Regions from separate parts of the Bordetella genomosp. 13 genome, predicted to be linked through region 1. Evidence: riboswitches for the same ligand, from Rfam matches in the RefSeq annotation. Region 1 holds a riboswitch; the other holds the start of a gene.

Region 1 (7,091 bases):
CAAGGAACTGCGGGCCGGCAGGATCGACGTCGCGCTCGTGGTGCGTCCCGGCGGCGGCGGCTCCAGCCGCCTGGCCTGGGGCGACCTCGTGCGGCAACCCTACGTCATGCTCGCGCCTCCCGGCGCCGCGGAACGCAGCCCGCAGGCCCTGGTCAAGGCCCACGGCTGGGTCGCCTACGATACCGGCCTGCCCGGCGGCCAAGTCGCGGCGCGCCACGTGCGCAGCATCGTGCCCGGCGCGGCGTTCCGCATGGAGCTGAGGTCCATGGACGCCCTGGTGTCGCTGGTGTCGTTGGGCATGGGCGTCACGGTCATCCCTCGGCCACGCCGGCCGCTGGCGGCAGCCTACGGCGTCCAGGAAGTCGACCTGGGCAGGCACGCGCCGCACCGGCAGATCGCACTGGCATGGCGGCGGACGGACGAAGGCAACCGCAGGATCTCGGCCGTCATGGACGCCTTCGTCGCCACCTGCCGCTCCGACGCCTGATCCGCCGCGCCGCGTCAGTCGATGGTGACGCCCGTCTCCTGGATGACCTTGCGCCACTTCGCGCGCTCCGCGGCCAGGAAGGCATCGAACTCGGCCGGCGTGCCGGTGATCCGCACTTCCACGCCCTTGTCCGCCAGTTCCTTTTTCATCTCCGGCGTCGCAAGCGTCCGGTTGATCTCGCGATTCAACGTGCCGATGGTCTCGGGCGGCGTCCCGGCCGGCGCGACGACACCGTAGAACACGTAGTAGTCCAGCCCCGGGAACCCGGCCTCGGCCAGCGTGGGCACCTGCGGAAAATCGGCGTTGCGTTGGGCGGAAGTCACGGCCAGCGCGCGCAGCTTGCCGGATTTGATCAGCGGCGCGGCCGCCGACAGCGACGAAAAGTAGATGTCGACCTGGCCGCCGAGCAGGTCTGTCATGGCCGGACCGGCGCCCTTGTACGGCACGTGCACCAGCTTCGCGCCGCTCTGCCTGGCCCAGCTGGCCGACACCAGGTGGCCCACCGTTCCGTTGCCCGAGGTCGCATACGTCAACTCGGACTGCCGGGCGGCCGCCACGACATCCGCGATGGACTGGTAGGGCTTGCTGGTGGACACCACCAACGCCAGCGTTCCGGTGCCGACCAGGGCGACGGGCGCCACGTCGGTTTCGGGGTCGATCTGCAGCTTGCTGTACAGGTACTTCGCGGACACCAGGTTGCTCGTCTCGCCCAGGACTATCGTGTGGCCGTCGGGCGCGGCGCGCGCGCCATAGACCAGGCCGATCATGTTGCCGGCGCCGGGCCGGTTCTCGATCACGAACTGCCAGCCCGTGGATTGCGACACCTTGGCGGCCAGCAGCCGGGCCGTGGTGTCCGTGCCGCCGCCGGGCGGGCTGGGCGACACGAGGTGGATCGGGCGGCCGGGCGCGGGAAATGCCGCCGGCTGGGCGGCCGCCTGGGACGCGAACGCGGCGATGAGCAACAGGGCGGGCAGCGCGCCGGCGCGCATCAGCCTGTTGGGCAGGTACTTGTCGAGCATGATTTCACCTTGGTTCGACCCGGTACGCCCGGGCTCTGGGTTGCATGGATAAGAGGCTGGGCATGGGGGAATTCGGGCGGGGCCGTCCACGCTTCGAAGTGGCCGCACGGGACCGTGCCATGCATGAAATGGTAGCGTCGGCGCGCGCGGGGCAAGACGAGGTTTTCATAGACCAGCATTGAGTTTTCCTCATCAATCCGCACGCGCTTGCGCATGCGCCGTGGCAGAAAAGACTTGCCGCGCTCCAAGCCCTTTCGATATGCTGCACGGGTCGTATCAAGGCCGCGCAGAAGAGTCCAGCGATGCCGCTGGCGCCGACGGAGCAACCGCCCCGGAAACTCTCAGGCAAAAGGACTGCGCGGGCCAGACGATCTGGAGAGAGACGCATCGCGTCCACCGAAGGGGATACCGCGCGACGCGGTTCAAGCTCTCAGGTACCAAGACAGATGGGGCGCGATGGCCAACGGGCCACCGCCCTTCTTTTCGTCAAGGTACAGAAATGTCCCATATCGCCGTGATCGGCGCCGGCATCACCGGCGTCACGACCGCCTATCTGCTCCGGCAGGCAGGCCACGATGTCAGCGTCATCGACCGCCGCCTGTACGCCGCCATGGACACATCGTTCGCCAATGGCGGCCAGCTGTCGGCCTGCAACGCCGAAGTCTGGAACCACCCCGCCACGTTGGCCAAGGGCCTGCGCTGGATGTTCCGCAAGGACGCGCCCCTGCTGCTGAACCCCACGCCATCCTGGCACAAGTACAGCTGGCTCGCCGAGTTCCTGTGGGCCATGCGGAAGTATCGTCACAACACGATCGCGACCGCGCAGATGGCTATCGAGGCGCGCCGCCACCTGTTCGCCATGGCCGAGCAGGAAGGCATCGCCTTCGACCTGGAGAGGCGCGGCATCCTGCATTTCTATCATGACCGAGAGAGCTTCGAAGCAGCGGGCCGGGGCAATACGCTGCTCAGCCAAGGCGGGCTGGAGCGGCGCGCGGTCACGCCCGACGAGATTCGGCGGATCGAACCGGCATTGACCGGGACGTACTTCGGCGGCTACTACACGCCGTCCGATGCCACCGGCGACATCCACAAGTTCACGCGCGGCCTGGCCGATGCGTGCAAGCGGCATGGCGTGCGCTTCCTGTATGGCCACGAGACCCATGCCCTGCGCTTCGCCGGCCGAGGCGTGCAGGTCGACGTCTTGCCGCTGGACGCCGGCACCGACCAGCCGGCGGGGGATGCCGAACGCCTGGACGCCGATGCCGTGGTCATCTGCGGCGGCGTCGGCAGTCGTGGCCTGGCGGCCATGGCCGGCGATCGGCTGAATGTGTACCCAGTCAAGGGCTATTCGATCACGGTGCACCTGAACGACGCGCAGAGCGTGCACGACGCACCCTGGACCAGCCTGCTGGACGAACGCGCGAAAATCGTCACGTCACGGCTGGGCGAGGACCGGTTCCGCGTCGCGGGCACCGCGGAGTTCAATGGCCACAACCTGGACATCCGCGCCGACCGCATCGCCCCGCTGGTGCGCTGGGCGCGCGCGAACTTTTCCATCGACACCTCGCGCGTGGTGCCGTGGGCGGGGCTGCGCCCCATGATGCCCGACATGATGCCGCGCGTGCGCCGCGGGCGCAGGCCGGGCGTGTACTACAACACCGGGCACGGCCACCTGGGCTGGACCCTGTCGGGCGCGACCGCGGCGCAGGTGGTCGGTCTCATCCAGGCGGACCTGCGCTAGCCTCTGCGCGCTCGTCAAGCGGCGCATGCCAGTAGCGCCGCGCGGCGTCGCGCTGCGCCCACACGCGCAGGCCGTCGGGCGACGACCGGGCCAGGATCGCGCCCTGCAGATCCGTGCGCCACAACGTCGCGCCGGCCGCGCGCCAGCGCGCCACGACCGCCGCGGCCGGATGTCGGAAGCGATTCAGGTGCCCCGCCTGCACGATGACGTGCGCGCCCTCGGCCGCCCGCACCAGCGCATTGCCGGAAGACGTGTTCGATCCGTGATGCGGCGCCGCCACCAGGTCCAGCGACGGCAGCTCGGCCGCATACAACGCCTCTTGCGCCGTGCCGGCGTCGCCCGGCAGCAGCATGGCGTGCGTGCGTCCCTGGACCAGCAGCACGCAGCTGCGGGCGTTGTCGTCGCTGGCGCGGGCAGCGGCGCGGACACCGCCGCGACCGCCGGCCGCGGGCGGATGCACGAAGCGGAACGTCACTTCATCGACTTTCCATTCCATGCCGGCTTCGCAGGCTTGCATGTCATGCGGCATGGGTGGCGCCTCATTCCAGCCGTCGGGCCGCTTCGCGCCCTCGCGCCGCAGGTGCGCGCTGATGTCGAACGAGGCATACGACACGGCCACCGGCATGGCGGCCAGCACGCTGCGCAAGCCGCCGGCATGGTCCAGGTCGGCATGCGAGATGACCAAGGCGTCCAACGCGCGCACGCCGCGCGCATGCAGGTACGGCACCAGTACGCGCTCGGCGGCATCGGTGCCGTCGTGGCGGCGCGGCCCAGCGTCGTACACCAGCACGCGCGTGGCGGTCTCGACGACGATGGCGGTGCCCTGCCCCACGTCCAGCGCCGTCATGCGCCAGTCGCCGGGCGGCGGCCGCTCGGGACGCCAGCACAGCAGGGGCAGCGCGCACAGCCAGCCCAGGTGCCGCAGCGGCCAGCCCGGCGCCTGCAGCGCCCACACGCATCCCGCCAGCGCCAGCATCATCAGAGGCCATGGCGCGGCGGCCACGTCCAGCGCAGCCCAGTCGGCCTGCCCGATCCAGGCCACGGGCACCATCACCGCGGCGAACAACGCATGCCCTATCCATCCCGCCAGCCACGCCGCCGGCTGCGCGCCCGGTATCGCGGCCAGCGCGCCGCACAGCAGGGCCAGCTGCGTGACCACCGTGCCCACGATGGGGATGGCGATGGCATTGGCAAGCGGCGAAGCCAGCGACACCTGGTGCATCAGGAACGCCAGCAGCGGCGTCAAGGCCAGGGTGATGGCCCCTTGCACCCGCACGAACTCGCGCAGTGTCGCCCTCACCCGCTCGCGCGGGCCGCGCGGCGGCGGCCTGTGGTTCTCGGCCACGCGCATCAGCACCGCCACCGCGCCGAACGACAGCCAGAAGCCCGGCGCCAGCAGCGCCCACGGATCCAGTGCCACCACGCAGCCGCCCGCCAGCAGCAGCACGCGCGACGCGCCCAGCGGCAGCCGCGACAGGCCCGCCAGCGCCACCACTGCCAGCATGAAGAATGTACGGCGCGCCGGCACGCCCCAGCCCGCCAGCAGGCAATAGGCCAGCGCCACCACCAGCGCGGCGACGCCGCCGGCCAGTTGGGCGGGCAGGTATTCGGCCAGTCCGACGCCGCGCCAGCGCACCCGCCGCCATAGCCAGGTGGCCAGCAGCCCGCCCGCCGCGGCCATCATGGTGACGTGCATGCCGCTGATCGAGACCAGATGCGTGATGCCGGTGCGATTGAAGACCTGCCAGTCTTCCCGCGCCACGCCGGCCTGGTCGCCGATGGCCAGCGCGATCAGCACCGGGCCGTAGCGATGACCTTGCATCGCCTCGCGCATGCCGGTTCGTATGTGCTGGCGCAGCCGCTCGATGGCTACGCCGGGCGTGGCCCATGGATCGTCCTCCACCAGTTGCGGACGTCCGCGCACCGTGCCGACGGCGCGCACGCCTTCGGCGAAGTCTCGCAGCTCGGCATCCCAGGCATGCGGGTTCGAAGGGCCATAGGGGCGGCGCAGCACCAGGGCCATGCGCCAGCGCTGCCCGGGCAGGACTTCCGGCAGGCGATCGACCTCGCCGGGCGGACCATTCCAGGTGACGCGCAGCCGCGCGGGAACGCCCGCGGGCCGGCTGGCATCGGCCTCGGCCACGAAGCGGCGCTGGCCGGCATCGTCGCGCGGCAGGCTGACCACCAACACGGTAAGCCGGGTGACCTGGTCGTTGTGCGCGTCGGCCAGTGCGTCGTGCAGCCTGGCCTGGGCCTGAAGGCCCGCGTTGGCCATGCCCGCCAGCAGCCCCGCGGCCGCGACGCAGGAGAGACGGCCGGCGCGATGGCGCCAGACGAAGGCCCCGGCGATTGAAACCAGGGCCGCCGATGCCGCAGCCCACAGCCACGCGCAGGCCGGCAGCCGCGCCAAGGTGTGGATGGCCGCGCTGCCCAGCATGAAAGCGACAAGGAAGAGACGGCCGGCGATGATGGCAAGGCTCCGAAAGCCAGGCAGCTTATCGGAGCAATCGCGGCCTCGGGCAAGGACCGGGACGATTCGATCCCTGCCGATAAGCCAGAACGTCTGTCTCCGCAGCCGCCTCCCCGCGGACAGCGTGACTGGCAAACTGTGGAAGCAGATCGCCGCTACAGCGATCGCCCCCGTATTGACATATCGGAAAACCTCGATATAGTGTCGCCATGGACCTGCTCGAAATATTCAAAGCCCTGTCGAACCGGACCCGCCTTGAAATCCTTAAGGGTTTGAAGGATCCGGCCAAGAACTTCCCCCCGCAGGATGAAGGGGACGTTCATACGGTGGGCGTGTGCGTCAGCAGCATTCAAGAAGGCGTGGGGCTGTCCCAGTCGACGGTTTCTGACTACCTGGCAACGCTGCAACGAGCGGGCCTGGTCGAAGCCAGGCGCATCGGCCAATGGACCTACTACAAGCGGAACGAAGCAGCCATCAAGGCGCTTGCCGCACGCATCGGGAAAGAGCTGTAATTTTTTTGCCCTAAAATATCGGTAATTCCCGATATCCCTTTTTCTAGAAACGAGGAATGCAATGAAAGCGATAGTTCTCAAGTCATTCGGCGGCCCGGAATCGTTCGAACTTTCCGAGGTACCCAAGCCGGTGCCGCATGCCGGCCAGATTCTGGTCCGGGTACATGCCACGTCCATCAATCCATTGGATTACCAGGTTCGACGCGGCGATTATCCCGAGCTGGTGCAACTGCCGGCCATTACCGGGCACGACGTATCCGGCGTCGTCGAAGCAGTCGGGCCGGGTGTGACGTCCTTCTCCCCGGGAGACGAAGTCTGGTATACCCCGCAGATATTCGACGGATCGGGAAGTTATGCCGAATACCACGTCGCCGCCGAAAGCATTATCGGCAAGAAACCTGCCTCGCTGAGCCATCTCGAAGCGGCAAGCCTGAGCTTGGTTGGCGGGACGGTGTGGGAAGCACTGATCGTACGCGCGGCGCTGAGAGTCGGCGAAAGCATTCTGGTGCACGGCGGCGCGGGAGGCGTCGGTCATGTGGCGATCCAGCTGGCAAAAGCCATGGGAGCAAGAGTGTTCACGACCGTGCGCGAAGCAAACTTCGAGTTCGCACGCAGCCTGGGGGCCGATGTGCCCATCGACTACGAAAAAGAGGATTATGTCGACGCCATCATGCGGGAAACGGGTGGCCGCGGCGTCGATGTCGTGTTCGACACCATCGGCGGAGACACATTGTCGCGCAGTCCCGACGCGCTCGCGCAACTGGGCCGCGTCGTCACGATCGTGGACATTGCAAAGCCGCAGAACCTCATCCAGGCCTGGGGCAAGAACGCCAGTTATCACTTCGTCTTCACAAGACAACAC
Region 2 (7,091 bases), 1.2 Mb from region 1:
GGTTCCCAACTTCGCCATTCAGGAATACGCTACGGGCTTCGAGGCCGGCATCTTCGAATCGCGGCCGGAGCACCTGGGCAGTGACGTCGTCGACGAGGTGCCGCGGCCCGACCAGGGGTTCGTCGACATTCCCAGTCGTCCCGGCCTCGGGATGGCGCTGGTACCGGATGCGCAGCAACGGCGTCCGCCGCTGTCCAAGCCGATCTCGATGCGTCCGCATTTCGACGGCTTCGTCATCGACCAATAGCCGGCAGCGGCAGCGGCTGCGGCGTGCCGGACCTGCGGGCGGCACGCCGCTTGCTGAGAAGCGGCATACCGGTTGTATGCTTTATTGAAAATGACTATCATTAACAATAAAGCGTATGACTTTGGCAACCCAGGAATTGCCGATGAACACCCACAGCCGCCACCGCGTACGACCCGCCGCCACCAGCGTCAGCATCTGGACGCTTACCGTGCTCGTCGCATGTCTCGCCATGCACCAGCTGTGGGCGTACTTCGCGGTGCGCACGCCCGCCGTGTCCGACGCGCTGCTGGGCGGAATGGTGGCGGCCGCCGCCACCGCGCTGGGCACGCTGCCCGTGGTGTTCTCGCAGACGCTCTCCGAGAAGGTGCAGGACATCATGTTCGGCTTCGGCGCGGGGGTGATGCTTGCCGCCTGTGCCTTCTCGCTCGTGGTGCCGGGCGTGGCCGCCGCCGAAGCGCTGGGACACGGCGCCTGGACGTCGGCGGGCATCGTGGGCGTGGCGGTGCTGCTGGGCGGAGCCGCGCTGCTGCTGGCCGACCGCGTGCTGCCGCACGAGCATTTCATCAAGGGCAAAGAGGGCGGCCGCGACCGCGCCGACTCAAAGAAACTGCGCCGGACGTGGCTGTTCGTCTTCGCCATCATCCTGCACAACGTGCCCGAAGGGTTGGCGATCGGGGTGAGCTTCGTCGGCAACGACGCGTTGCGCGGCACGGCGCTCGCCACGGGCATCGCCATCCAGGACGTGCCCGAAGGCCTGGTGGTGGCGGTGGCGCTGATGGCCGCCGGCTATGGGCGCGCGACGGCCGTGGCCATCGGCATGCTGTCGGGCCTGGTCGAGCCGCTGGGCGCGGTGCTGGGCGCCGCCATCGCGGGTTGGTCGGCCGCCATGCTGCCATGGGGCCTCGGATTCGCCGCGGGCGCCATGCTGTTCGTGATCAGCCACGAGATCATCCCCGAGTCGCACCGCAAGGGTCACGAGGTCGCCGCCACCTGCGGGCTGATGATCGGCTTCGTGCTGATGATGATCCTGGACACCGTGCTCGGATAAAGCCGCCGATGCGGCTGCGGCTCACCCGAGGCTGACGCCGCGTGAGTTCTGACTCGGTGCTCCGGACTCCGCGCGGGCACGAGGCGAAGCCACGGCCTACCGTGGCGCCCGCGGCGGCGGCGCCACGTCCCCGCTTTGCGGCGCCCGGCTTTCGGGGTATGCTTGCCGCGCTGTCACGCATGTTGCGGGAGAGAGCCGCTTTGTCGGCCGCCGAAGGCGCAATTCGCCCGGAATCGCTCAGGTAACCCATACCGCAACTGCATCGTCCGCGGCGCCCATCGCGCCGCACCGAAACAGCACTCTGGAGAGACCTGGTGCCCGCCCGGCGCTTCGCGCAGGCAGGCCACCCAGGCGCCGAAGGTGCAAACCCGCCGCCGCGGGGCAACTCTCAGGCAAAAGGACAGAGGGGCGGAAGAATCGGCCGATCGCCGGGGCTTTCGCTTCGCATCGGCATCGCGCAATCCCTTGCGGCGCCGCTGCCGCTGGAGTCTCTCCGCATGTCCGCACCTCTGCAACGCACCCCGCTCTACGACGAACACCTCGCCGCCGGCGCCCGCATGGTCGATTTCGGCGGCTGGGAAATGCCGCTGTCGTACGGCTCGCAGATCGAAGAGCACCACGCCGTGCGCCGCGCCGCCGGCATGTTCGACGTCTCGCACATGCTGAACGTGGACGTCGCCGGTCCCGACGCGCGCGCCTTCCTGCAGCGCCTGGTCGCCAACGACGTGGCCAAGCTGACCGTGCCGGGCAAGGCGCTGTACAGCTGCATGCTGAACCCGCAGGGCGGCGTCATCGATGACCTCATCGTCTATTTCTTCGCCGCCGACAAATGGCGCGTCGTGGTCAACGCCGGCACCGCCGACAAGGACGTCGCGTGGATGCGTCGCGTTGCCACGTCGGGCAGGTTCGACGTGACCATCGCGCCGCGCCGCGACCTGGCCATGGTGGCGGTGCAGGGCCCCGAGGCACGAGCCAAGGTATGGGCCGCGCGCCCCGACTGGCGCGCCTCCTCCGAACCGCTGGGCCCGTTCTCCGCGGCCCTGCCGGGCGACGACACGCTGGTGGCCCGCACGGGCTACACCGGCGAAGACGGCTTCGAGATCGTGTTGCCGGCCGCCGAAGTGGTCGCGCTGTGGCGCAACCTGGCCGCGCAGGGCGTGCGGCCCTGCGGCCTGGGCGCGCGCGACACGCTGCGCCTGGAGGCCGGCATGAACCTGTATGGCCAGGACATGGACGAGCTGATCCAGCCCGACCAGGCTGGCCTGTCGTGGACCGTGTCGCTGAAAGATCCGGCGCGCCGCTTCATCGGCCGCGATGCCCTGGAACAGCACGCCACGCCGGCCGCCTTCCTGGGCCTGAAGCTGCAGGAACGCGGCGTGATGCGTGCCCACATGACCGTGCGCACCGCGCAGGGCGACGGAGAAATCACCAGCGGCACCATGTCGCCCACGCTGGGCGTTTCCGTGGGCTTCGCACGCCTGCCCGCCGGCGTGCAGCCGGGCGACCAGGCGCAGGTCGACATCCGCGGCAAATGGGTGCCCGCTCTGGTCTGCAAGCTGCCCTTCGTGCGTCACGGCAAAGCCGTCGAACACTCGTAAACTCGTGCTTCCGGCCCGCCGGGGCCGGAAGGCGCGCAATCCCTTTCCCGTATCGCAGCACCCAGCCCAGGAGTTTCCATGAGTCTGCCCACCGATCGCAAGTACACCGCGTCCCATGAATGGGTCAAAGCCGAAGGCGACGTGTTCGTCGTCGGCATCACCGACAACGCCCAGGACCAGCTCGGCGACCTGGTCTTCGTCGGCGAAGTGGAAGTCGGCGCCAAGCTCAAGGCCGGCGACAAGGCCGGCGTGGTCGAGTCCGTCAAGGCCGCTTCCGACATCTACACGCCGGTGTCCGGCGAGATCGTCGCGTTCAACGACGAGCTGGACGCCAATCCCGCGCTGATCAACGAGTCCGCCTATTCGGCCTGGATCTTCAAGGTCAAGCCGGACAACGCCACAGACCTCGACGGCCTGCTGGACGCCGCCGGCTACGAGGCCTCCAACGGCTGAGTCCGCGGCCGCGCGGGCGTCATGCCGCGCGGCCCGTCTTCGGCACGCCGCAGCCGCGGCGGGCCATCGTTCTTCGAGATTGCTTCATGTCGCGCGCCCTAGACACCCATACCGATTTCATTCCCCGCCACATCGGCCCCTCCGACGAGGACCAGGCCAGCATGCTTGCCGTGGTCGGCAGCGCCAGCCTGGACGACCTGATCGCCGAGGTGGTGCCGCCGCGCATCCGCAGCGGCGAACCGCTGGACCTGCCGGCCTCGCGCAGCGAGACCGACGTGCTGGCCGAGCTCAAGCGCATCGCCGGCCGCAACAAGGTCTATCGCAACTACATCGGCCAGGGCTACTACGGCACGCACGTGCCGAACGTCGTGCTGCGCAACATTCTCGAGAACCCCGCCTGGTACACGGCCTATACGCCCTACCAGCCCGAGATCTCGCAGGGCCGTCTCGAGGCCCTGCTGAATTACCAGACCATGGTCGCCGACCTGACCGGGCTGGACATCTCCAACGCCTCGCTGCTGGACGAGGGCACCGCCGCCGCCGAAGCCATGACGCTGGCGCGCCGCGGCGCCAAGGCGCAAAGCCCGGTGTTCTTCGTGTCGCAGCACTGCCATCCGCAAACCATCGAGGTCGTGCGCACGCGCGCCATCGGCCTGGACATCGAAGTGGTGGTGGGCGACGAGGCGCAGGGCCTGCCCGAGTGCTTCGGCGTGCTGCTGCAGTATCCGCACAGCCTGGGTTCGCTGGCCGACTACCGCGCGCTGGCTGAAGCGGCGCACGCGCAGGGCGCCGTCGTGGCGTGCGCGACCGACCTGCTGGCGCTGGCCGTGCTGGCGCCGCCCGGAGAATGGGGCGCCGACATCGCCGTGGGTTCGGCGCAGCGCTTCGGCGTGCCGTTCGGCTTCGGCGGCCCGCACGCCGGCTTCATGGCCTGCAAGGATGCCTTCAAGCGCAACATGGCCGGCCGACTGGTGGGCGTGTCCAAGGACGCTCAGGGCAACCCCGCGCTGCGCCTGGCGCTGCAGACGCGCGAGCAGCACATCCGCCGCGAGAAGGCCACCTCGAACATCTGCACCGCCCAGGTGCTGCTGGCCGTGATGGCCGGCATGTACGCCGTGTGGCACGGCCCCGCCGGCATCGCGCGCATCGCCAACCGCGTGCAGCGCTACACCGCCATCCTGCGCGGCGAACTGCTCAAGCTCGGCATCAAGGTGGCCAACGATACGTTCTTCGACACGCTGCTGCTGGAAACCGGGCCGGCCACGCCGGCCATCGTCACGGCCGCCGCGTGCGAGCACATCAATCTGCGCCGCGTCGATGGCGCGCGCCTGGCGGTGTCGCTGGACGAGACCGTCAGCGCGCAAGACCTGCAGGCCCTGGTCAACGTGTTCGCCGCGGGGCTCGAGCAGGACGACGTGGCTCTCGACGTGGACGCGCTGGACGCGCAGGCCGCGGGCGGCATCCCGGCCGCGCTGCGGCGCCAGGGCGCCATCCTGGTCCATCCAGTGTTCTCGAGCGTGCGTTCCGAGACCGACATGCTGCGCTATCTGCGCAAACTGGCCGACAAGGACCTGGCGCTGGACCGCACCATGATCCCGCTGGGCTCCTGCACGATGAAGCTCAACGCCACGGCCGAGATGATCCCCATCACCTGGCCCGAGTTCTCGCAGGTGCATCCGTACGCTCCCGCCGCGCAGGCCGAGGGCTACCACGATCTCATCGTGCGCCTGTCCAAGGCGCTGTGCGAGATCACGGGCTACGACAACATCAGCCTGCAGCCCAATTCGGGCGCGCAGGGCGAGTACGCCGGCCTGCTGGCGATCCGCGGCTATCACCAGGCCAACGACCAAGGCCAGCGCAACGTCTGCCTGATCCCGTCGTCGGCGCACGGCACCAATCCCGCGTCGGCGCAGCTGGCGGGCATGGAGGTCGTGGTGGTGGCGTCCGACGCCAACGGCAACGTCGACATCGACGACCTGCGCGCGAAGGTGGCCAAGGTGGGCGACAAGCTGGCGGCCCTGATGATCACTTATCCGTCCACGCACGGCGTGTTCGAAGAGGCTGTCACCGAGATCTGCGACATCGTGCATGCCGCGGGCGGCCAGGTGTACCTGGACGGCGCCAACATGAACGCCATGGTCGGCGTGGCCCGGCCGGGCAAGTTCGGTTCCGACGTCTCGCACCTGAACCTGCACAAGACCTTCTGCATTCCGCACGGCGGCGGCGGCCCGGGCGTCGGGCCGGTGGCGGTGCGCGCGCACCTGGCGCCGTACCTGCCCGGCGTGCTGAACGAGCAGGGGCGCCTGCCCGCCGAGGCGCACGTCGGCCCGGTGTCGGCCGCGCCGTACGGCTCGGCCGGCATCCTGCCCATTCCGTACGTGTACATCGCGCTGATGGGCGCCGACGGCCTGAAGCGCGCCACGGAAGTGGCCATCCTCAACGCCAACTACGTGGCCACGCGCCTGGCGGGACACTATCCCGTGCTGTACGCCGGCCGCAACGGCCGCGTCGCGCACGAATGCATCCTGGACGTGCGTCCGCTGAAGGAGACCAGCGGCGTGTCGGCCGAGGACATCGCCAAGCGACTGATGGACTACGGCTTCCACGCGCCTACCATGAGTTTCCCGGTGGCCGGCACGCTGATGATCGAGCCGACCGAGTCCGAGGGCCTGGCCGAGCTCGACCGCTTCGTCGACGCGATGATTGCCATCCGCGAAGAGATCGCGCAGATCGAGCGCGGCGAACGCGACCGCGACGACAACGTGCTGAAGAACGCGCCGCATACCGCGCAGATGCTGCTGGCCGAGGAATGGCACCACGATTATCCGCGCCAGCAGGCCGCCTATCCGCTGGCCTCGCTGCGCGACGGCAAGTACTGGCCGCCGGTGGCGCGCGTGGACAATGCCTACGGCGATCGCAACCTGGTGTGCTCGTGCCTGCCGATCGAGGCGTACGCCAACTGAAATGACGCGGACCGCCCCGTGGGGCGGCCCGTGTCCGGCAACGCGGGGCCGGCTCGACGCCGGCCCCGCGTTTTTTTACTTGCTCTTGCGCGCGGTGTTCAGCGTCTCGGCGAACTGAGGCACGGTGTCGAAGAACGTCTGCACGAAGGCTTCCACGCCGTCGCGGCCGATGCCGCCGTAGGCGTTGATATCCATCTCCAGCGTGGGCCTGTTGTCCTCGTCGATGTAGGCGCGGGCCCAGCGGTTGCCGCGGTTCCAGTCGTTGATGAGCTTCAGCGGCTCGGGCTTGATCGGCTCGTACACGGCGCGCAGCATCGCGTTCTCGCAGCCGTCGTCCACGTCGCAGCTGGTGAAGAACACGTTGATGCCCGTGGCGCCGCTGTCGGCCGGCTTGACCTCCATTTCGGGCTCGCCGTATTCGTCGGTGCGGGCCTCGTACTCGTAGCCCGCGGCGGTGATCAGGTCGCCGATGGTGTCGTTGGTCAGCATGTGCAGCGTCGAGCTGTCGGCGCCGCCGCTCTCGCCCGAGGCGGATTCAGGCATGCCGAGGTCGGCGTCGTCGCCGTCCATGCCTTCGGGGCCGGCGATGCTGGACAGCAGGCTGTCCACCGGGATCTCCTGGCCGTTCAGCGTGGCCTTGGCGCCGTCGTACACCAGGTCGATGCGCATGTTGTCGCCATCGCTGCGCACGATGCCCATCATCTCGGCCATGCCCGTGGAGGTCTGGATCTCGTCGGCCGCGCGCGTGGCGGCCTCGTCGGGCGCGACGCCCTGGGTGGCCA

The links. A riboswitch is a leader RNA that binds a small molecule or an ion and turns the genes downstream of it on or off. The one in region 1 is predicted to bind glycine.
Region 2: linked by a shared signal. The riboswitch ahead of gcvT (glycine cleavage system aminomethyltransferase GcvT) and the one ahead of CAL15_RS09250 (D-amino acid dehydrogenase) in region 1 are both predicted to bind glycine.

The regions. Positions count from the first base shown of each region.
Region 1 covers NZ_CP021111.1:2,048,169-2,055,259, forward strand. The annotation lists gene CAL15_RS09240 (LysR family transcriptional regulator) at 1-487, shown strand, start outside; gene CAL15_RS09245 (Bug family tripartite tricarboxylate transporter substrate binding protein) at 502-1,506, opposite strand; glycine riboswitch at 1,784-1,873, shown strand; glycine riboswitch at 1,877-1,954, shown strand; gene CAL15_RS09250 (D-amino acid dehydrogenase) at 2,006-3,247, shown strand; gene CAL15_RS09255 (DNA internalization-related competence protein ComEC/Rec2) at 3,225-5,684, opposite strand; gene CAL15_RS09260 (ArsR/SmtB family transcription factor) at 5,927-6,229, shown strand; gene CAL15_RS09265 (zinc-dependent alcohol dehydrogenase family protein) at 6,291-7,091, shown strand, end outside.
Region 2 covers NZ_CP021111.1:884,376-891,466, forward strand. The annotation lists gene CAL15_RS04135 (mandelate racemase/muconate lactonizing enzyme family protein) at 1-247, shown strand, start outside; gene CAL15_RS04140 (ZIP family metal transporter) at 390-1,295, shown strand; glycine riboswitch at 1,471-1,559, shown strand; glycine riboswitch at 1,587-1,709, shown strand; gene gcvT (glycine cleavage system aminomethyltransferase GcvT) at 1,793-2,893, shown strand; gene gcvH (glycine cleavage system protein GcvH) at 2,972-3,346, shown strand; gene gcvP (aminomethyl-transferring glycine dehydrogenase) at 3,433-6,309, shown strand; gene CAL15_RS04160 (DUF945 family protein) at 6,385-7,091, opposite strand, start outside.